Linked DNA regions of Hyalangium gracile. The protein of the gene in region 2 interacts with the protein of the main gene of each other region in a pairwise test. Links are inferred from orthologs where the notes say so. Each region holds a gene or a part of one and is shown on either strand. Other genes may lie near its edges.

Evidence for each region.
Region 1: the proteins of def (region 2) and KY572_RS27450 interact in binary tests that used the Escherichia coli proteins (3 or more experiments, as listed by UniProt). The link is inferred for Hyalangium gracile from one-to-one orthologs.

What each region holds. Positions count from the first base shown.
Region 1 is NZ_JAHXBG010000014.1:189,142-199,073, reverse strand. Bases 2,929-5,853 are described here. They hold KY572_RS27450 (aspartate-semialdehyde dehydrogenase), read left to right. Parts: upstream 2,929-3,837; coding sequence 3,838-4,869; downstream 4,870-5,853. Other genes in these bases: KY572_RS27445 (MXAN_2561 family MXYO-CTERM-anchored protein), read left to right, coding at 4,996-5,853; KY572_RS27455 (SRPBCC family protein), read left to right, coding at 2,974-3,795; KY572_RS27460 (winged helix-turn-helix domain-containing protein), read left to right, coding at 2,929-2,977. Also shown: RIP metalloprotease RseP, read left to right, coding at 1-2; KY572_RS27475 (septal ring lytic transglycosylase RlpA family protein), read left to right, coding at 1-499; tRNA (adenosine(37)-N6)-threonylcarbamoyltransferase complex dimerization subunit type 1 TsaB, read left to right, coding at 509-1,243; KY572_RS27465 (L,D-transpeptidase family protein), read left to right, coding at 1,319-2,290; more of KY572_RS27460, read left to right, coding at 2,375-2,928; more of KY572_RS27445, read left to right, coding at 5,854-5,874; KY572_RS27440 (MXAN_2562 family outer membrane beta-barrel protein), read left to right, coding at 5,871-6,596; KY572_RS27435 (PKD domain-containing protein), read left to right, coding at 6,605-8,395; moaD (molybdopterin converting factor subunit 1), read left to right, coding at 8,399-9,061; KY572_RS27425 (hypothetical protein), read right to left, coding at 9,084-9,740; KY572_RS27420 (M50 family metallopeptidase), read right to left, coding at 9,763-9,932.
Region 2 is NZ_JAHXBG010000003.1:206,137-215,870, forward strand. Bases 2,678-5,404 are described here. They hold def (peptide deformylase), read right to left. Parts: upstream 4,440-5,404; coding sequence 3,915-4,439; downstream 2,678-3,914. Other genes in these bases: ltaE (low-specificity L-threonine aldolase), read right to left, coding at 2,678-3,184; nth (endonuclease III), read left to right, coding at 3,239-3,952; KY572_RS07600 (inorganic diphosphatase), read right to left, coding at 4,496-4,957; KY572_RS07605 (methyl-accepting chemotaxis protein), read left to right, coding at 5,069-5,404. Also shown: KY572_RS47065 (DUF1565 domain-containing protein), read right to left, coding at 1-454; KY572_RS07575 (HU family DNA-binding protein), read left to right, coding at 771-1,040; KY572_RS07580 (M23 family metallopeptidase), read right to left, coding at 1,089-2,126; more of ltaE, read right to left, coding at 2,159-2,677; more of KY572_RS07605, read left to right, coding at 5,405-6,685; KY572_RS47070 (hypothetical protein), read right to left, coding at 6,709-9,734. UniProt on the Escherichia coli protein: Removes the formyl group from the N-terminal Met of newly synthesized proteins. Requires at least a dipeptide for an efficient rate of reaction. N-terminal L-methionine is a prerequisite for activity but the enzyme has broad specificity at other positions.

The DNA.
Region 1 (9,932 bases), on a different replicon or contig from region 2:
GAGCGGAACGTTGACGCGGCTGCTCGTGGTGGTGCTGGGGATGGGGCTGCTGACGGGCTGCGCCTCGCGCGCGGCCCGGCCCGATCGGCCCGAGAGCTCCGAGGGGAGGGCTGGCTCCGAGGAGTCTGGCGACACGCCGGAGAAGGGCTCGCGTGCCTATCTGGGCGAGGGCCTGGCCTCGTACTACGGCCCGGGCCTGCACGGCCGGCCGACGGCGAGCGGCGAGCGCTTCGACCAGAACGCGATGACGGCGGCCCACCGTACGATGCGCTTCGGCGCCTGCGTGCGGGTGGTGAACATGGAGAACGGCAAGTCCGTGGAGGTGCGCATCAACGATCGGGGCCCCTTCAAGGCCGAGCGCATCATCGACGTGTCGCTGGGCGCCGCGCGCAAGCTGGACATGGTCTCGAAGGGGCTGGCGCGGGTGCGGCTGTACCGGTGCCAGGACGCGAAGCCGGTGACGTCCTTTTCCGTCCCTCTCGAGGCGCTCCCGGGGTAGAGGAGTGCCGTGTTCCTCGCGCTCGACACCTCCACGCTGACGCTGTCGCTGGCCCTGGTCGAAGGGGTGGGGGAGGACGTGCGCTCCCTGGAGCACGTGGTGGTGGGGCCGCCGCGGAAGCAGAGCGAGGTGCTGCCCGGAGTGGTGGGCGAGCTGCTCGCGCGGCATGGCGTGAAGCTGGCGCAGCTGGAGGGGCTGGTGGTGGGGCTGGGGCCCGGATCCTTCACTGGCCTGCGCATTGGCCTGGCCACGGTGAAGGCGCTGGCCTACGCGGCGCGGCTGAAGGTGGTGGGCGCCTCCTCGCTGGCGGCGGTGGCGCTGGAGGGGCCCGAAGGCCCGCCGCTGTTCTGCCTCGCGGTGGCGCGCAAGGATGACCTGTACCTGGGCGCGTACCGGCGGCGCGGGCGGACCGTGGAGGCGCTGGAGCCCGAGACGGCGATGTCCCCGGAGGAGGTGGCGGCGAGGCTGGCCGCCGAGCCCGAGGCGCTCGCGCTGGGGCCCGCGCTGACGGACTACCGCGCCGCGCTGGAGGCGGCGGGAGTCGCTCCGGGGCGACTGCTGACCGGGCCGGTGTTCCCGTCGGCGGTGGAGCTGGCGCGGCTGGCCCGCTTCCCTGAGACGCAGCCGCTGGAGGCCGTGTTCGCGCTGGAGCCGCACTACGTCCGGGCCTCCGAGCCCGAGCGCAACCCGAAGTTCCCTCCGCTGCCGGGGCCGGCGCCTACGGCTCGCTTGAAAGAGGACTGATGGCCACGCTCACCCTCCAGTGGGGCTGAGCGGGAACGACTCGCCGGGCCTGTGTGTCCACTCCGCGTGCCGCTCATGTCCTTGTCTCTCGCGCGCTGGCTCGGCGTACTGCTGGTCGGAGTGCTCCCTCTCTCCGCGATGGCCGCGGGGCCGGTGGCTTCGGATGTCTTCGAGGCCTACCTCCATCCTCCCGCGCCTCCCGCGGACGCCTTCGATCCGCTGCCGGGCTCCAAGGGAGCTCAGGCTGGGAGCGAGGTGCGAGCGCTGGCGCACGGGCGCGTGGAGACCGTGGACGCGGAGCGCCACACCCTCACGCTGGAGCACTTCTATTACGAGAACCACGAGCTGCTCCGGGTCCGCTCGGAGTACGCGGGGCTGGAGGCCGTGACGCTGCGTCCCGGCGAGCCCGTCCAACGAGGGCAGCGGCTGGGCCGGGTGGGCGCGAAGGGGAAGCTCTCGGTGACGCTGAACACGGGGAAGCGGCTCTCCGACGCCGAGGCCCGACGCTTCACCCAGGCTCGAGCGCGCCTGATGCTGCCGGCGAGCGAGCGGGTGCTGCTGCTCGTCTCCCAGGAGCGCCACGAGATGCGCCTGTACGAGCTGGGGCGCGAGGTGGACCGCGTGGAGGTGGGCTTCGGTCAGGCCGAGGGCCGCAAGCAGAAGCGCGGCGACAACCGCACCCCCCTGGGCATGTACTTCGTGGTGCAGAAGCACCGGGGCTCCTTCTCCGGGCCCTACGCGGAGTTCTTCGGAGGCCACTGGATCCGCCTCAACTACCCCAACGCCTGGGACGCGGACCGGGGCCTGGAGCAGGGGCTCATCACCTCCGAGGTGCGTGACCGGATCGCCCGCGCCTGGGCCGAGCGCAAGCCCACGGACGCCTCCACGCGCCTGGGCAGCGGCATCGGCTTCCACGGCTGGGCGGGGCAGTGGACGCGCGACGAGACGGGCGGCCGGCTCTCCTGGGGCTGCGTCGTCATGCACAACCCGGACATCTCCCGCCTCTTCGACCGGGTGCCCGAGGGCGCCATGGTCGTCCTCTTCTGAGGCCACGTCAGGCTGGTTCCGTGTGTCTGCGCACATTGTCACACCCGTATTGACAAAAAAAGTTGTCAATGTTCCTATGGCTCCATGCTGGACGTGGAAGTCATCGAGGATCCGGCGGCTGCGACGGTGGCGCTCGAGCCCGTCCGGAGCCGCCTGCTGGCGGAGCTGGCTCAGCCTGCGTCCGCGGCCGCCCTCGCGACGCGTCTGGGCCTCGCGCGCCAGAAGGTCAACTACCACCTGCGAGCCCTCGAGGAGCACGGGCTGGTGCGGGTGGCGGAGACGCGCCAGTGGGGAGGGCTGACGGAGCGCCTGCTGGTGGCGACCGCCGCTTCCTACCTCGTGTCGCCCAGCGCGATGGGGCCGGTGGCCACGGATCCGGGCCGGGCCGCGGATCGGCTCTCGGCCAGCTACCTCATCGCCCTGGCCGCCCGCATCGTGCGCGAGGTCAGCACCATGGTTCGCCGCTCAGTGGAGCTGGGCAAGCGCCTGCCGACCCTGTCGGTGGACACCGAGATCCGCTTCCGCTCCCCGGCGGAGCGGGCCGCCTTCAGCCAGGAGCTCGCCGACACCGTCACCAGGCTCGTGGCGCGCTACCACGATGCCTCCGCTCCCGGTGGTCGGGCGCATCGCCTGGTGATCGTCGCGCACCCGTTGCCTCTCGAACCCTCGAATCAGGAGCCATCATGACCGTGAAGAAGGAAGCCTCTGGACGCCGCTCGGTGCAGGTCGAAGTCGAAGTCCCAGGTACCCCCGAGCAGGTCTGGGAGGCCATCGCCACAGGGCCCGGCATCTCGGCCTGGTTCGTCCCGAGCGAAGTCGAAGGGCGGGTGGGCGGCGCCGTCGTCTCGCACTTCGGCCCGGGCATGGACGCCAAGGCCACCGTGACGGTCTGGGAGGCACCCCACCGGTTCGTTGCCGAGGGCGAAGCTATGGGGCCCAACGCTCCGTCGATCGCCACCGAGTGGATCGTCGAGGCCCGCTCCGGCGACACCTGTGTCGTGCGGGTCGTCCACAGCCTCTTCGCGAGCACCGATGACTGGGACGATCAGCTCAACAGCATCGAGGCCGGCTGGCCTGGCTTCTTCCGCATCCTGCGCCTGTACCTCGCGCACTTCCGTGGCCAGCCCTGCTCGATCCTGTCGTTGATGGGCACCAGCCCGGAGGCCCTGGCCGAGGCATGGGAGAAGCTGACGGGCCCGCTGGGGCTCGCGAACGCCGCCCAGGGACAGCGGACGAGCGCGCTTCCCGAAGCACCGCCCCTCGCCGGGAGCGTCGAGAGCGTCGAGACGAACCCGCAGATTCGTGGGCTCGTGCTCCGGATCGACTCGCCAGCCCTTGGAGTCGCCACCCTGGGAGCCTTTCCCATGGGGGAGCAGGTGCAGATCGTCGTCCAGCTCTATCTGTACGGTGAGCAGGCGCCCGCCGCCGTTGCCCGCGCCGAGCCCGCCTGGCGTGCCTGGATGAATTCGCGCTTCCCCATGATCATGGGTGGGCTGGCCTGTTAGCCCGATTGAGGATGGGGCCGGGCTGGCGTAAAGGGACGCGCCATGAACGAGAACGTACGGATCGCCGTGGTGGGAGCCACCGGAGTGGTGGGTCGCGAGGTGCTCTCCGCGCTGCTCGATCAGGGCGTGTCCTCCGAGCGGCTCACCGTCCTGGCCTCCGAGCGCTCCGAGGCCGTCGAGCTGGAGTACGGCGAGGACACGCTGGAGGTGGAGAAGGCCACCCCTGAGGCTTTCCGAGGCGTGGGCCTGGCGCTGCTGGCCACCCCGGCGAGCGCGTCCCGCACGCTGGCGCCCATCGCCCAGGCCGCGGGCGCCTGGGTGGTGGACGCCAGCTCCGCCTTCCGCGCGGACGGCAACGTCCCCCTGGTGCTGCCCACCTTCAACCCCGAGGTGCTGGGCGCCACCTTCAAGGGCCGCGTCGTCAGCCTGCCGTCCGCGGTGTCCAGCGCCCTCGTCTCCATCGTCGCGCCGCTGCAGAAGGCATTTGGCGGCGTCGTCCGGGTCCAGGTGACGGCGATGATGGGCGTGTCCTCGGCGGGCGTGACGGGGGTGAACGAGCTGGAGAAGCAGACCGCCGGCCTGCTCTCCGGCCGAGAGCCCGAGGCCCATGCCTTCCCCCAGCGCGTCGGCTTCAACCTGGTGCCGCAGGTGGGCCCCTTCATGGCCAACTCGCCTTGGACGGAGGAGGAGGCGGGCTGGACGCTCGAGGCGGCGCGGCTGTTCGGCGCCCGGGGAGAGACGCCCGTCATCGCCGGCACCGCCGTGCAGGTGCCCACCTTCTACGGCCACGGGCTGAGCCTGCACGTGCAGCTCAAGGTGCCCGCACCCGTGGAGCAGGCCCGCGCCGCGCTCAAGACGTCCCCCGCGCTCAAGGTGCTGGATGCGCCCGGCGAGAAGGTCTACCCCATGCCCATGCTCGTGGCGGGGGATCCAACGGTCCACGTCGGCAGGTTGCGCACCTTTCCCCAGGCACCCGAGTGGCTCACCCTCTTCGCCGTGGTGGACAACGCCGGCCGAGGCGGGGCGCTCAACCTGGTGGAGGCCGGGCTGCGGCTGCTCCAGCGTCCCGCCTGACAATTTGGCACACGCCCCAGGCCGGGCTTGCCCATTTGGCGGAATGGCGGGGGCGTTCCCTCTGGGAATGAAGGGCGCGACCCCCCGTTTCAGCTGGCCCCCCACTTGCTAGGTTCATCTCCGTCCATGCGTTCCCTGCTGATAGCCCTCACGCTGACTGCAACCACGGCCTGGAGCCAGACCGCGTTGCAGCTGTCCCTGCCCAACAACGACGACGAGCTGCGCGTGCCCAAGGGGCCCTGCGATTTGACTCGCACGGTCAACTGGGCCCACGGCATCACCACGCTCGTCTGTGACGATCTGAAGTTCTGGATCGCGGAGACCTGCTCGGATGAGCCGCCCAGTGGCACGACGCTGGTGGACAGCGTGGCCAAGGAGCAGGTGCTGACCAACCGCTCCGGCACGGTGTCCTTCGAGGTGGGGGAGCTCCCGCTCTTCAAGGGCGGAGAGACGCAGTGCCCCGCCGAGGGCCGGCAGGTGGAGTACAAGCTGTGCGCCTCCATCCCGATCGCGGGTGGCCTGAGCGGCGACTGCTCGTCCAACTCCAAGAACTACCAGAAGGACGACGTGGACGTGACGTACGATGCCCAGCCTCCGGAGGCTCCCTCCATCGAGCGGATCTCTCCGCTGGACGGGGCCCTGTCCGTGCGCGTCACCGTCCCGGATGACACCAGCGAGCTCAAGCTCCACATCGAGCGGACGGACGGCTCCGGCGGTCGGGATCTGCGCCAGTCCTCGGATCAGTCGCTGTTCAAGGTGGAGAACCTGGAGAACGGTGTGACATACCGCCTCACCGCGACGGCGGTGGATGCGGCGGACAACGAGAGTGCGGCATCGGAGGCCCAGGAGGGCACGCCGATCCACACCCTGGGTTTCTTCGACAGATATGTGGAAGCCAAGGGGCAGGAGATGGGAGGGTGTGGCGCGGCGGCGGGAGGTCTCGCGAGTGGTTGGGTGCTGGTCGCCCTGGGGTTCTGGCTGTCTTCAAGGAGAAACCGGTCATGAGTCGAGCAGTGGCTCTCGGCGTCATCGCGCTTCTGGGCGCGCTGCCGAGCCAGGCGCTGGAGGTCTCCGACGCGCCCCGCGCGCCCGTGGGTTCCCCCCGCACGGGCGCGGTGGAGTTCAAGCTGGGTGGTTACAAGCCGCGCATCGACACCGAGGAGGGCCTGGACGGCGAGCCCTACAAGGACACGTTCGGTGACGCGTCGCTGCTGCTCTTCGAGCTGGAGCTGCAGCGCTACTTCTACCAGGGCTTCGGCACGGCGGGCGTGGGCTTCTCGGCGGGCTACGCGGAGAAGTACGCCGACACCCTCACCGACGACGGCGATCCGGCCGAGGAGAAGACGGCGCTCAAGGTGGTGCCGCTCAAGCTCAACGCCCTCTACAAGTTCGACTACGCGGCCTTCCGCTGGGGCGTGCCGCTGGTGCCCTACGGCAAGCTGGGGCTCATCTACATGCCCTGGTGGATCGAGAAGGGCGGGGAGACGCAGGAGCTGAGCGGCCGCTCGGGCAAGGGCGGCCGGTGGGGCTACGGCTTCACGGCGGGCGTCTCGTTCCTGCTGGACGTGCTGGAGCCGCGCCTGGCCCGGGACTTCGACTCGGACATCGGCGTCAACCACAGCTACTTCTTCGCCGAGTGGACCTACGCTGAAGTGAACAACTTCGGCAGTCCCGGGCTGGTTCTCTCCAGCCGACACTGGATGTTCGGGCTGGCCTTGGACTACTAGACCGCTCCATGCGGTCTTCCCCAAGCCTGTCCCTGAAAGTCCCGCTGTTCGTCCTCTCCGTGGTGGCCGGGGGCCTGCTGGCCGCTGGCTGCCACCGCGCGGTCAAGCCCGAGCTGGGGCCGGACCGCACGGTGGAGGCTGGAGTACCGGTGGAGTTCGGCTCGGCCCAGGAGGGCGCGCCGGACGTCACCTGGGATTTCGGGGACGGCACGCCCACCCAGAAGGGCCCCCGCGTCTCCCACGCCTTCGCGCGCTCGGGCGCGTACGCGGTGCGGGCGCTCGATGGCACGACGGAGGTCGGCCGCGCGCAGCTCACCGTGGTGCCCCGGCCGCTGCTGCGCGCCATCCCCGAGGACGCCACGGTGGCCATCTACATGCCCCGGCTGCGCGGCTCGGTGGAGCCGCTGGTGGACTTCTTCGAGCGCTTCGTGGGCCAGGACATGGCGCGCAGGCAGATCGAGGAGATGCCGCTGCTGCCCCTGGCGCTGCGGAGCCTGAAGGGGGAGGCCACCCCGGTGGACCCCGAGGAGGGCTTCGGCCTGTTCTCGGTGCCGGCCTTCCAGGGCGCGGTGATGCTGCTGGGGGTGACGGAGGGCCAGGCGGCCCTGGACAGTCTGGTGCGGGAGCTCGAGTCCAAGGGCCACCCGGTGGAGCGCAGGCCGGACGGGAGCGCGCGCATCGAGATGGCGGGCGTGGAGCCCGTCACGGCGTTCCTGGACCGGGGCTACCTGTACCTGGCGATGCCGCAGAAGGAGGAGGCCCAGGAGGGCGAGACTGTGAAGGCGGCGACCTCCTCGCCGGACGCGGAGGTGCTGCGCAAGGCCGTGGCGGGGTTCACCGGCCCGGGCCTGTCCGAGTCTCCGCTGCTGACGCAGCTGCGCGGCAAGGTGGCGGAGGGCAGCCTGTATACCTTCATCCGCTTCCCGGAGAAGCAGGGGGCCGGAGTGTTCCCCGGGTTCATGTCCTCGCTGCGCACGACGGAGGGCCGGGTGGAGCTGGACGGCTTCATGCCCGCGACCAAGCCGCTGCTCGATGGCAAGCAGGGGCCGCTCCCGGCGCTGCTGGACAAGGCCCCGCTGGGCCCCGTGGCGGTGGCGATGATGTCCATTCCTCCCAGCGAGATGGCCTCCATGCTCTTGGGTGCCCCCGGCTCGCCGCAGCGGACGGAGGCGCTGGAGAGCTGGCGGCAGCAGGGCGTCGACGCGGAGGCGCTGCTCGGCGCGGTGCGAGGGGACGTGACGCTGCTGGTGTACTTCGACGCGCCGGCCTTCTACCGGAACTTCCTGGGCAACAAGCGGCCCGAGCCGCGCGGCTCGGTGCTGCTGGAGGCGGGCCTGACGAACTCCGCGCCGGTGGTGGCGGCGCTCAACAAGGCCTTCGAGAAGGGCACCTGGAACGTGGAGCGCAGCCAGGAGAAGGGCGCCACCCGGTTCCGGATGCGGGTGATGGAGCAGCCGCTGGTGCTCACCGTGGCGGGGGACCGCCTGTCGCTGCAGGCGGGTGAGGCGCTGGACGCCAGGCCTCGCGGCAACGTGGGCGCCTCCCTGCAGGAGCGCTTCGGCTCCAGCGCGTTCGGGCCGAGCCACCTGTCGCTGATGGTGGACATGGGGCGGCTGCGCGCGGAGATGGATGCGCCCGAGCAGGTGCCGGGGATTCCCCAGGCGCAGCTCAGCGCGGCGAAGGCCATCGGCGGGGCCTTCCTGGATCAGCTCCCCCCGTTCGATCATGCCTTCCTGGACTTCTCGCCCGAGGAGGGCGGGGCCCGGCTGCGAGGCCGGATCATGCTGCGGACTCCCTGAGACATGGGCTCGATCTCCGTTCTCTACTTCGCCGCGGCGCGCGAGCGCGCGGGAGCCCAGCGCGAGACGCTGGAGGTGCCCGAGGGCGTGCGGGTGCGTGAGGTGCTGCGGCAGGTGGCCGAGCGCCACCCGGCGCTGGGGCCGCTGCTGCCGCACCTGCGCGTGGCGGTGAACCAGGAGTTCGTGGACGTGGAGGCCGAGGTGCCGGCCGGGGCGGAGCTGGCGCTCATTCCTCCGGTGTCGGGCGGCTCGGGGCTGTTCTCGGTGGTGGACCGGCCGCTGCGGCTGGAGGACGTGGTGGCGGCGGTGTCGGGCGAGGCGTACGGCGGGCTGGTGACGTTCTCGGGCTCGGTGCGCAACCAGACGGAGGGCCGGCGGGTGCTGAAGCTCGAGTACGAGGCCTATCCCCCCATGGCGGAGAAGCGGCTGGCGGCCATCGGCGCGGAGGTGGCCGAGCGCTGGAGCGGCACGCGCCTGGCCATCATGCACCGGGTGGGGACGCTGATGCCGGGAGAGCTGGCGGTGGTGATCGCCGCCGCGGCGCCCCACCGCAAGGAGGCGTTCCTGGCCTGCGAGCACGCCATCGAGCGGCTCAAGCAGGACGTGCCGATCTGGAAGAAGGAGTTCTTCGAGGACGGCGAGATCTGGGTCGGCCTGGGCCCGTAGCCGGAGCGCTCGCCGACCGCGGCTACTGGACGCCGAGGTGGGAGGGCACGGGGAGCGGGGTGCCGCCGTCGGTCCTGGGCTTCTGCTCGCTGGGGGAGATGGGCTTCAGGGGCGTGTCGATGCCCAGGGCCTTGCGCCGGGCCTCCGTCTTCTCCCTCGCCGCGGCGAGCGCCCGGGCATTGTTCTGCTGCATCGTCTCGGGGTCCGGGCCTCCGGCGAGGAACGCCAGGGGCATGCTCACGAAGAGGGCGATGGCCGCGGCGACGAGGACGACCATCTTGAGCCGGGACTGCTTCTCCCGGTCCTTGGCCACCGAGTGCTGGACGAGCAGATGGAGCTGGCCTTCGGTGAGCCGCAGCGTGGTGCCCTCGGGCAGCTCCACGCTGGTGCGGCCGTCGCGCCGCGAGAGCGCGGACTCGGGGACGCCGTGGAAGGCATCTCGCTTGGTGCTGCGCTCCAGCTTCACGTTGGGAGGGACGAAGACGCGATAGCCGTGCTCGGTGCGCTCGGCCAGGAGGAAGGGCTCTTCGGGCAGGGTGAAGCCGTAGAGCGGCACCAGCGCCTTCTCATCGGGCGCTGCGTGCACCTGGAGGTGCTCGGGGCCGACGCTCCAGGCTTCGGCCAGGGACTCGCCCCAGTAGAGCTCGCAGAAGAGGCCGGCGTTGGGTGAGGGATTCATGGACCGTCCGAGGATAGAGCCTTCAACCCGCGTCAGCAGCGCCCGCATCGAGTAGGGGGCCGCCCGCGTCGGGGGCGCTCCCCGGCCCGGTCGGTGCTCCAGCATCCAGGGGAGGGAGTCCCCCATCCGGAGCTGGCCCCGCATCGCTCGCCACCCCGGCATCCGGAACCGGGGCTGGGGTGGGTCGCCCTG
Region 2 (9,734 bases):
CGCCGATCAGCCGGACCGCCCCCTTTCGCTGTCCGCTGAAGGCCACCCCCTCGAGCCTCAGCGTCCCCGTCACCTCCACGCCCCACCCCCCACCCTGGAGCGACAGGCGCTCGAGCGAGGCCCCGGCCTCCAGCCAGAGCACCTGCTCTCGGCCCTCCGCGTACAGCACCGTGCTGTCCCCCTCCCCCACCAGGCGGGTGCCCGCCGCGACCTGGAAGGGCCCGGCGTACATCCCCCGAGCGATGTGCACGGTGGGTGCGGGACGCACCGCCAGCCCCTCCGCCAGGGTCCGGAAGGGCCGCTCCCGCGAGCCGTCCCCGGACTGGGGCCGTGCCCCATCCACCCACACCTCGCCCGCGCGGGGAGCGGGCGTCGACGGGACGACAGGTGGGTTGGTGGGCGCCCGACAGGCGGCGATCAGCGGCAACGCGAAGAGGAGGAGGCGCGGGCTCATGTGGCCCCCACTCTAGCCCCGCCTCACCCGTGCCGCTGGATCAGCGCGAGCCCGTAAGTGATCGAATCGACAGAGAAAAGCCTGCTCAACCGATCACAATCCCTCTCAATGAATCTCATGGGAGTCACGTGACGGTGTATCGGATTTCCCGATCATTTCCTCTCTACGCCAGCTGTCTCAGTCGTCAATAAATCCGAGGCGGGGACCATTTTCAGGTGAGGGGGGCGGGTCTATCATTGACAGGGAAAAGAGCGATTTGTTACCAACCGCAACCAGGTTGTGGTTCCAAGCCAGACAACCCTAGACGGAGGGGCGAATGACCAAGGCAGAGCTCGTGGAGGTGGTGGCAGCGCAGTCCAAGCTGACCAAGAAGTCAGCCGCGGAGATCATCGACATCGTCTTCAGCAACATCGGCAAGGCGGTGAAGAAGGACGCGCGCTTCAGCTACCCCGGCTTCGGGACCTGGTCGGTCCGCTCCCGCAAGGCGCGGAAGATCCGCAACCCCCAGACCAACGAGATGATGAAGCTGAAGGCCTCGAAGACCATCGGCTTCCGTCCCGCCAAGGAGCTGAAGAACTCGCTGTAGTCCCGAAGCCAGATGGAGCGCCCGCGAGAGCTGGCGCGCTCCTCGGCCTCACCTCAGGGGCGTCGTCCGGGAAGGGCGGCGCCCTTGCCGTTTCTCGGAGACGGACGTGTCCTCCAGGGACACCTCGCCGATCTCCACCGTGCTGCCGCGGTCCAGCTCGTCGAGCGGATCCCTCGGGCGGCCGTCCCGCCACACCTCGAAGTGCAGGTGCACCCCGGTGGCCATGCCGGTGTCTCCGGCCAGCCCCACCAGGTCGCCCCGCTCGAGGATCTGCCCCGGCTCCACCGTCACGCGCGCCAGGTGGCTGTAGCGCGTGGTGATGCGCGAGGCGTGCTGGATCTCCACCTGGTAGCCATAGCCGCCGTTCCACCCGGCGGTGAGCACCACGCCCGGGGCCGCGGCCAGCACCGCCTGGCCCCGCTTGGCGGCGAGATCCACGCCCAGGTGCTCCTTCATCTCTCCCAGGATGGGGTGGGCCCGCTCGCCGAAGCCGCTCGTCACCGAGACGGGGAAGATGGGCCAGGTGAAGCGCGGCGGCGCATCCACCGTCTTCACCATCAGCCGGCGCACCTCCGCCATGCGGACGGAGAGCTCGCTCACCCGCGTCATCACCGTCTCGGCCAGCGACTCGGGGATGTCTCCGTAGGAGCGCGCGTCCTCCTCCAGCTCCGCCTCGAGCGTCACCCGGGCGCGGACGATGTCCATGGAGGACGTCTTCTCCGCCGGACGCTGGAGGAAGGTGTCCAGCGCGTCCGTCACGCTCCCCCAGTTCTCCTCCTGCTCGGAGGGCATGGGGCTGCCCCGCCTCACGTGCCGGCGGTACTCCCGGGCCTTGTTCACGAACGAGGCGAGCGCGGCCTGCAGCTCCGGCGAGGTGCGCGCCGTGGGCAGCTCCTTGCCCGGCGCCTTCAGCTCTCGCGCCTTGCCGCGCGCCCGAGCCCTCGGTACGGGCGCGGGAGCGGGCGGGGCCTCCGGCTCCGTGGGACGCGGGCCGAACGCCTCCTCGAAGCTGAGCTTGTCGTCCGCGCGCGGAGTGACGCACGCGGACACCAGCGCAATCAAGGAGAGGGCAATGAGACGGGCCAAGGCCCCGGGAGCCTACCACGCCCTGCCGGCCGTCAAGATTCGAGGGCCCGGCGGATCCGGCTGAGCGCCTCGTCGATGTCGGCGGCCGAGATGTCCAGGTGGCACACCAGGCGGGCGGTGTGGGCGCCCGTGGCATTCAGGAGAACCCCGAGCGAGGCCAGCCGGGACACCATTTCACTGGCCGGGCGGGTGAACTCCACGAGGAGGATGTTGGTCTCCACCTGGGAGGGCTCCACCTTCACCCCGGAGAGCTCGGCGAGCCCCGCCGCCAGCCGGCGCGTGTGGGCGTGGTCCTCGGCCAGCCGCTCCACGTGGTGCTCCAGCGCGTAGAGCGCCGCGGCGGCCAGCAGGCCCGCCTGACGCATGCCGCCACCCAGCCGCTTCCGCAGCCGCCGCGCCTCGCGGATCAGCGCCGCCGAGCCCACCAGCGCCGAGCCCACCGGCGCGCCCAGCCCCTTGGAGAAGCACACGGAGGTGGTGTCCGCCAGCTTCGCCCAGGCGGAGGCCGGGGTGCCCGTGGCCACCTCGGCGTTGAAGAGGCGCGCCCCGTCCAGGTGCACGGCGAGCCCCGCCTTGCGAGCCACCTCCACCACCGCCCGGAAGCGCTCCAGCGGCCACACCGTGCCGCCCCCCTTGTTGTGGGTGTTCTCCAGCGAGAGCAGCCGCGAGCGCGGAGCGTGGATGTTCTCCCCGCGCACCGCCTCCGCCACCTGCGCCGGCGTCAGCAGCCCGCGCTCGCCGGGCAGCATCAGCGGCTGGATGCCCCAGAGCGCCGACACCGCGCCGCCCTCGTACTGGACGATGTGGCTGCCCGCCTCGGTGATCACCTCGTCGGCCGGGCGGCAGTGCAGGCCCATGGCGAGCTGGTTGGACTGCGTGCCCGAGGGGACGAACAGGGCGGCCTCCAGCCCCAGCCGCTCGGCGACCCGCTGCTCGAGCCGGTTCACCGTGGGGTCCTCCCCGTACACGTCGTCCCCCACCTCGGCCTCGGCCATGGCGCGGCGCATGGCGGGGGTGGGCTTCGTCACGGTGTCCGAGCGGAAGTCGATGGGCTTCATGGCTTTTCCTACCTACCTGCTGGGTGGGTTCCCTCTTCTACGACGAGGGCGGTTATGTCATACAACGAAGGCGTGGGACGCGAGACTCTCGAGGCGAAGCGGCGGCGGGCGGGACTGGTGCTGGAGCGGCTGGAGGCCGAGATGCCAGAGGTGCGGATCGAGCTCGACTATCGTAGCCCCCTGGAGCTGCTGGTGGCCGTCATCCTCTCCGCGCAGTGCACGGACAAGCGGGTGAACATGGTGACGCCGGCCCTGTTCCAGCGCTTCCCGGATGCCCAGGCCTATGCCTCCGTGAAACCCGAGGCGGTGGAGCCCTTCATCCAGACGTGCGGCCTGTACCGCGCCAAGGCGAAGAACATCGTCGCGGCGGCCAAGGCCCTGGTGGCCCAGCACGGCGGCCAGGTGCCCACCTCCCGAGAGGCGCTGGAGCAGCTTCCGGGCGTGGGGCGCAAGACGGCGGGCGTGGTGTGCATCCACCTGGGCGGCGATGCGGCCTTCCCCGTGGACACCCACGTGAAGCGGCTCGCGGGCCGGCTGGACTTCTCCCGGCAGCAGCACCCGGACAAGATCGAGAAGGAACTCCAGGCCGTGGTGGCTCCGGAGCGGTGGTTCCAGGGCCACCAGCTCCTGGTATGGCACGGGCGCCGGACGTGCTTCGCCCGCTCGCCCGCCTGCGCGCGCTGCGTGGTGGCGGACCTGTGCCCCAAGCGCGGCGTGCGCGTGAAGCCGACTACGATGCCGACGGACGCTCCTCGCGCTCGGACTTGAGGCGCTTCATCCGCTTGCGGATGAGCTCGCGCTTGAGCGTGGAGACGTGGTCCACGAACACCGTGCCGTTCAGGTGGTCCGTCTCGTGCTGCACCGCGATGGCCAGCAGCCCGTCACACTCGAGCGTCTGCTCCTTGCCCTCGGCGTCGAGGAACTTCACCGTGACGATGGCCGCGCGGTCCACGTCCTCGGCCTCGCCGGGGATGGAGAGGCAGCCCTCCGTGTAGGTGAGCTCGCCCTCCATGGCGATGATCTCCGGGTTGATCATCGCCAGGGGCTTGGACTCCGGCTGCCGGGGGGTGGTGTCCAGGACGATGATGCGCTGCAGGATGCCGACCTGCGGAGCCGCGAGGCCCACGCCGTCAGCGGCATACATCGTCTCGAACATGTCCTTCACCAAGGCGCGGACGGAGTCGTCCACCTTGGCCACGGGCTTTGCCTTCTGCTTCAGGATGGGATCGGGCCAGATCAGGATCTCGCGAACCATAGGGGTCTCTCTTAACCCTCCTGACGCGTGCGGGCAACCCGGCAAGGGCCCGGGCGTTACCCGTTCCGCAGCCCTCCGTCCGGGCCGACGAGCCACCCCCGGAAGCGGGTGTCGGGCACCTGACCGCGCACCCGGTGGAGCACCCGCTTGAAGCGGGCGTACACCCGGAAGAAGCGCTCCACCCCTACCCTCTCCTGCTCCCCCAGCGGCCGGGTGCTGCAGATGACCTTGGGGTCTCCCCGACCCGCGTCGATGAAGTCCACCACCCCCACGACGGGTACGTGCAGCCGCTCTCCCTGTCGCAGGCGCGGGCCGAGCACCACCACATCCAGCGGGTCCCCGTCGTCCGAGGCGAAGCCTGGAATGCACCCGTAGTTGTAGGGACACGGCACCGGAGAGATGAAGTCGATGCTCCCGTCCGCCCGCCGCTTCACGAAGGAGCCGCGAGGGCACTCGATGAGGACCTCGGGCTCCGCGGGGAGGCCGGCAAACGAGGAGAGCGATGGTCCGGGTGGCATGACACTCCTGTCCAAGAGGGAACCGCGCTCGACGCAGACGTCAGTATCACCAGCGTGTCAGACTCTGAACAGGCTCGAGCACCGGCTCCAGTCTGTCCTTGGGGGGACTCCATGCTGGCACGGCTCCGCGTTGGCAACAGATTGATGTTCCTGGCGGGCACGCTGGTGGCCCTGCTCACCGCGCTGGGCGTGCAGGGCCTTTGGAACCTGGAGCTGACCCAGCAGGGGTTCGCGACCGTCTACAAGGATCGCGTGGTCCCCCTGCGAGACCTGAAGGTCATCTCGGACATGTACGGGCTGGGCATCGCGGAGGCCGCGCACAAGGTCCGCAGCGGACACATGAGCTGGGTGCAAGGCCGGATGCAGGTGGAGGAGGCGCGACGGGTCATCGACCAGCGGTGGCGGAGCTATCTGGGCACGCGGATGGTGAGCGAGGAGACGCTCCTCATCGAGAGGCTCCGCCCGATGATGCGCGCCGCGGACACGGCCGTGGGGCGGCTGCTGGACATCCTGGCCCGAGAGGATGCCACCCAGCTGACGAGCTTCATCCACCAGGAGCTCTATCCGGCCATCGACCCGGTCACGTCCCTGCTGAGCGAGCTGGAGGAGCTCCAGCTGCGCGTCACGGGGCAGGAGTATGCGGAGGCGGTCGTTCGCTACGAGCGGACCGGCGCCGAGGCCATCCTGCTCATCGCCGCGGGGGCGCTGCTGGGAGCAGCGCTGAGCTTCTTCATCGGCAGGAGCATCACCCGTCCCCTGGACGACGCGGTCGGTCTGGCCGAGCGGATCGCCGCGGGAGATCTGACCGGGCGCCTGCCCAGCACGAGCCCCGACGAGACGGGGCGGCTGCTGCGCGCGATGAACGAGATGTCCGCGCGGCTGTCCACCATGATCGGCGAGGTGCTGGAGGGGGCCCGCTCCCTCTCGGTGGTGTCCCAGCAGGTGTCCTCCACGGCCCAGACCATGGCGCAGGGCACCCAGGAGCAGGCCGCCGCGACGGAGGAGACCTCCTCCACGATCGAGCTGCTCAATGCCTCCATCCTGACCAATGCCGCACAGAGCCAGCAGGTGGCTCGACTGGCGGCGACGAGCGCTCGCGAGGCCGAGGAGGGAGGCGCCACGGTGCAGGCGACCGTCGAGGCCATGCGGACCATCACCAGCCGGATCGCCATCATCGAGGAGATCGCCTACCGCACCCACCTGCTCTCGCTCAACGCGGCCATCGAGTCGTCACGGGCCGGAGAGCAGGGCCGAGGCTTCTCGGTGGTGGCCTCGGAGGTGCGCAGGCTGGCCGAGAGCAGCCGGCAGGCGGCGCGGGAGATCCGTGGCGTGGCCGCCTCGAGCATCCAGCTGGCCGAGCGCTCCGGGAAGGTGCTCCAGGCGCTGGTGCCCGCCATCCTTCGGACGACCGAGCTGGTGCAAGGCGTGGCGACCGCCTCGCAGGAGCAGCGCGAGGGAATGGCGCAGATCCACGGCGCCATCCTGCAGGTCAACGAGGTGACCCAGCGCAGCGCCTCCACGGCGGAGGAGCTGGCCTCCACGGCGGAGGAGCTGGCCTCCCAGGCCGAGTCCTTCACGCAGTCCATGTCCGTCTTCCATGTGTCCACGTCGGGCGAGGGGCGGCCTGGAGGCCCTCGATGGCAGGACGGGGCCTCGCTCCCACGCCGTACGCAGCCAGGCGTCGTCCGGCCCCGGGGGAAGCACCCGGCGCCCCACCTCGGTCGCTGAGCGGAGCCCCGCGGGAGGCTTCCTCAGTCCAGCAGGTTGCGGGCGTACTCCGCGCGGAGCTTGTCGTCGGCGAGCGCTCGCGCCGCCTCCGCCAGCACGTCGCGGATCTGCTGGGCGCGATACTGGAGCGAGGCGTCCGGGTGGCCCGCGAACCTCAGTGGGTGGAACTCCGTGGAGAGCCGCTCGAAGGCGCGCTTCACCTCCTCGCCTCCCGCCGTGCGCGCCAGGCCCAGCACCGTGAAGTAGTCCGCCTCCTGGATCTCCTCGAACTTGGCCTCGAGCCGGCGGATGTCCAGCTCGGGCGGCAGCTCGCCAGCGGGCTCCGTCGCGGGCCGCAGCGCCACCAGCCCCAGCGCCCTGGCCACCGCGAACGTCTTGAGCACCGTCTCCTGCGGCAGCCCCGCGGCGAGCAGCAGCTCCTCCAGCGTCCGCTCTCCGTCCACCCTGGCCAGCAGCTGGAGCTCTCGCGCCGAGAGGCCGAAGCCCTCGGGCTGGAGCCCCGCGGCCCCACGCGCCACGACGGCGCGCAGCCCGCCCACCTGCGTCACGAAGGACTCCACGGAGAGGGAGTTGCGCAGCGCCTCGGCCAGCAGGTGCAGCGGCGGGCGCGTGGCGGCCGCGAGCGCCACCTCGTGCGGCGGTGACTCATCCGCCACGCGGTAGAGCGAGGACGGCTCGGTGAAGGCGTCGAGGAAGACCTGCTCCGTGTAGCGCTGCACGAGCGGCACGGCCTCGGCCTCGCGCAGGTAGCCCCTGCCTCGCAGCGCCTCGAGCAGGGCGCCCGTGGAGGTGGCTCGCACCAGGCGCAGCTCGTGCTCCTGGCGCGCGTTGATGAGGCCGTCCCGGCGTGCACGATCGACGAGGCTCTCTCCCGGCGCCGACGAGAGCGCGCCCACGAGGCTGCCTCTTCGCAGCCAGAGGATGCGCAGGGCGTCGGTCGCCTTGAGCTCCAGGCGCACCTCGGCGTGCGCCTCGCAGAGCCGGAGGAGCAGCTGCGCGAGCCCCTCCTGCGTCACGCTGCCGCCCCGAGGCACCACCACCCGAGGCTGTCCCGGCGCGTCGATCTGAAGGACGGCGGACTGCATGCGAGCGGCCAGCTCCTCGGCTTCCGCGCGGGCCTTCGCGCCGGCCTCGAGCTCGCGGCGCGCGGCTTCCTCGGCCTCGCGGCGTGTGCGCTCGGCGGCGGCGAGACGCTCCGCGACCTCGGCCTCCGCGCGCGCCTTCTCCGCGTTCAGCTGCTCGAGCTGCCGAGACAGGCGCTCGCGCTCCTCGCGCTCGCGAGCCAGCTCCGCCTCCAGCTTCGCGAGCTGCTCCTGGAGCTGCTTCTGGCGACCGACGGCCTCTTCGGCCTCACGGAGGCCCGCCTCCTCGAGCTGCCGCGCCTGGGCCTTCCAGTGGGCGAGCTCCTCGGAGGCGCGGGTGGCCTCGGACTCCGCCTCGGCCTGGAGGCGTTCCAGCTCATCCTGGGCCTGGGACTCGGCCGCGGCGCGCGTCTGGAGCTCGGACTGGAGCCGAGCCTCCGCGGCCAGGCGCTTCTCCCGCTCCTGCCGGGCGCGCGCCTCGAAGTCTCCGCGTGCCTTCTGCGCGGCCGCGAGGCGTGCCTCCAGCTCCTCGCGAGCCTGGGCTTCGACGCCTGCCCGCTCCTCCGCGCCGGCCTGGGCCTGCGCCAGCGCCTGGAGCCGCTCCTCGGCCTCGGCGCGAGCACGCGCTGCGTCCTCCGCACGGGCCTCCGCGGCGGCTCGGGCTCGTCGCTCCTCCTCCGCTCGCACCTCGGCGGCGGCCTGCGCCTCACGCGCTTCCTTCGCGCTCGCCTCCGCGGCGGCATGGACCTGACGCGCTTCCTCCGCTCGCGCCTCGGCCGCAGCCTGGGCCTGACGCGCCTCTTCGGCATGTCCCTCCGCGGCGGCGCGGCTCTGGCGCTCTTGCTCCGCACGGGCCTCCGCGGCGGCGCGCGCCTGACGCTCCTCCTCGATATGCGTTTGCGTCGCGGACCGGTCCTGCTGCACTCCCTCCGCGCGAGCCTCCGCAGCGGCCCGGGCCTGACGTTCCTCCTCGAGACGGGCTTCCGCCTCGGCCCGCGCCTGACGCTCCTCCTCCGCTCGCGCCTCCGCGACGGCCTGGGCCTTCTGCGCTGCTTCCGCGCGCGCCTGGGCCTCGGCCCTGCGTCGCGACTCCGCCTCCGCCCGCGCCTCCGCTTCCTCGCGCGCGTGCGCCTCGGCCTCGATCCGAGCCTCGGCCTCGGCGCGCCCCACGGCTGCCGCCTTGCACCGGGCCTCCAGCTCGGTCCGAGCCAGGGAGTCCGCCTCGGCCTGGGCTTCCGCCTCCGCTCGCGCCAGGGCCTCCGTGTCGGCCCGCGCCTCCGCCTCGGCGCTCCGCTGGGCCTCCACCGCCGCGCGTTCCTCGGCCTGCTGACGGGCCTGAGCTTCCGCCTCGGCTCTTGCCTCCGCCTCGGCCTGCGCCTGCTTCGCCGCCTCGGCCCTCGCCTCCGCTTCAACCCGGGCCTGTCTCTCGGCCTCGGCCCGCTCCTCCGCCTCCTGGCGTGCCTGCTTCTCGGCCTCGGCCCGCGCCTCCGCCTCCTGGCGTGCCCGACCTTCGGCCTCGGCTCGCTCCTCCGCCTCGCTCCGCGCCTGCTGAGCGGCGTTCACGCGCGCTTCGGTCGCGGCCCGGGCCTTCGCCTCACGCTGCAGCCGGCTCTCGATCTCCGCCCGCTTCTGCTGCTCCTCGCTCGCGCGAGCCTCCGCCTTGGTCCGGGCGAGCGCCTCCGCGTCCGCGCGCACCTGCGCGTCGAAGCGCGCCAGCTCCTCCTCGCTGACCCGAGCCTCGATCTCGGCTCGGGCCCGCGTCGCCCGGGACTCCGCCTCGGTCTGCGCCTGGGTCGCCGCCTCGGCCCTCGCCTCCGCCTCGGCACGGCCCTGGGACTCCACCTCGGCGCGAGACTCCGCGTCGGCCTGCGCCTGAGCGGCGATCTCGGCCTGCGCCTCCGCCTCCCGGCGCTTCCGGGACTCTTCCTGGACGCGCGCCTCCAGCTCGGCCTTCAGGCGGCTCTGCT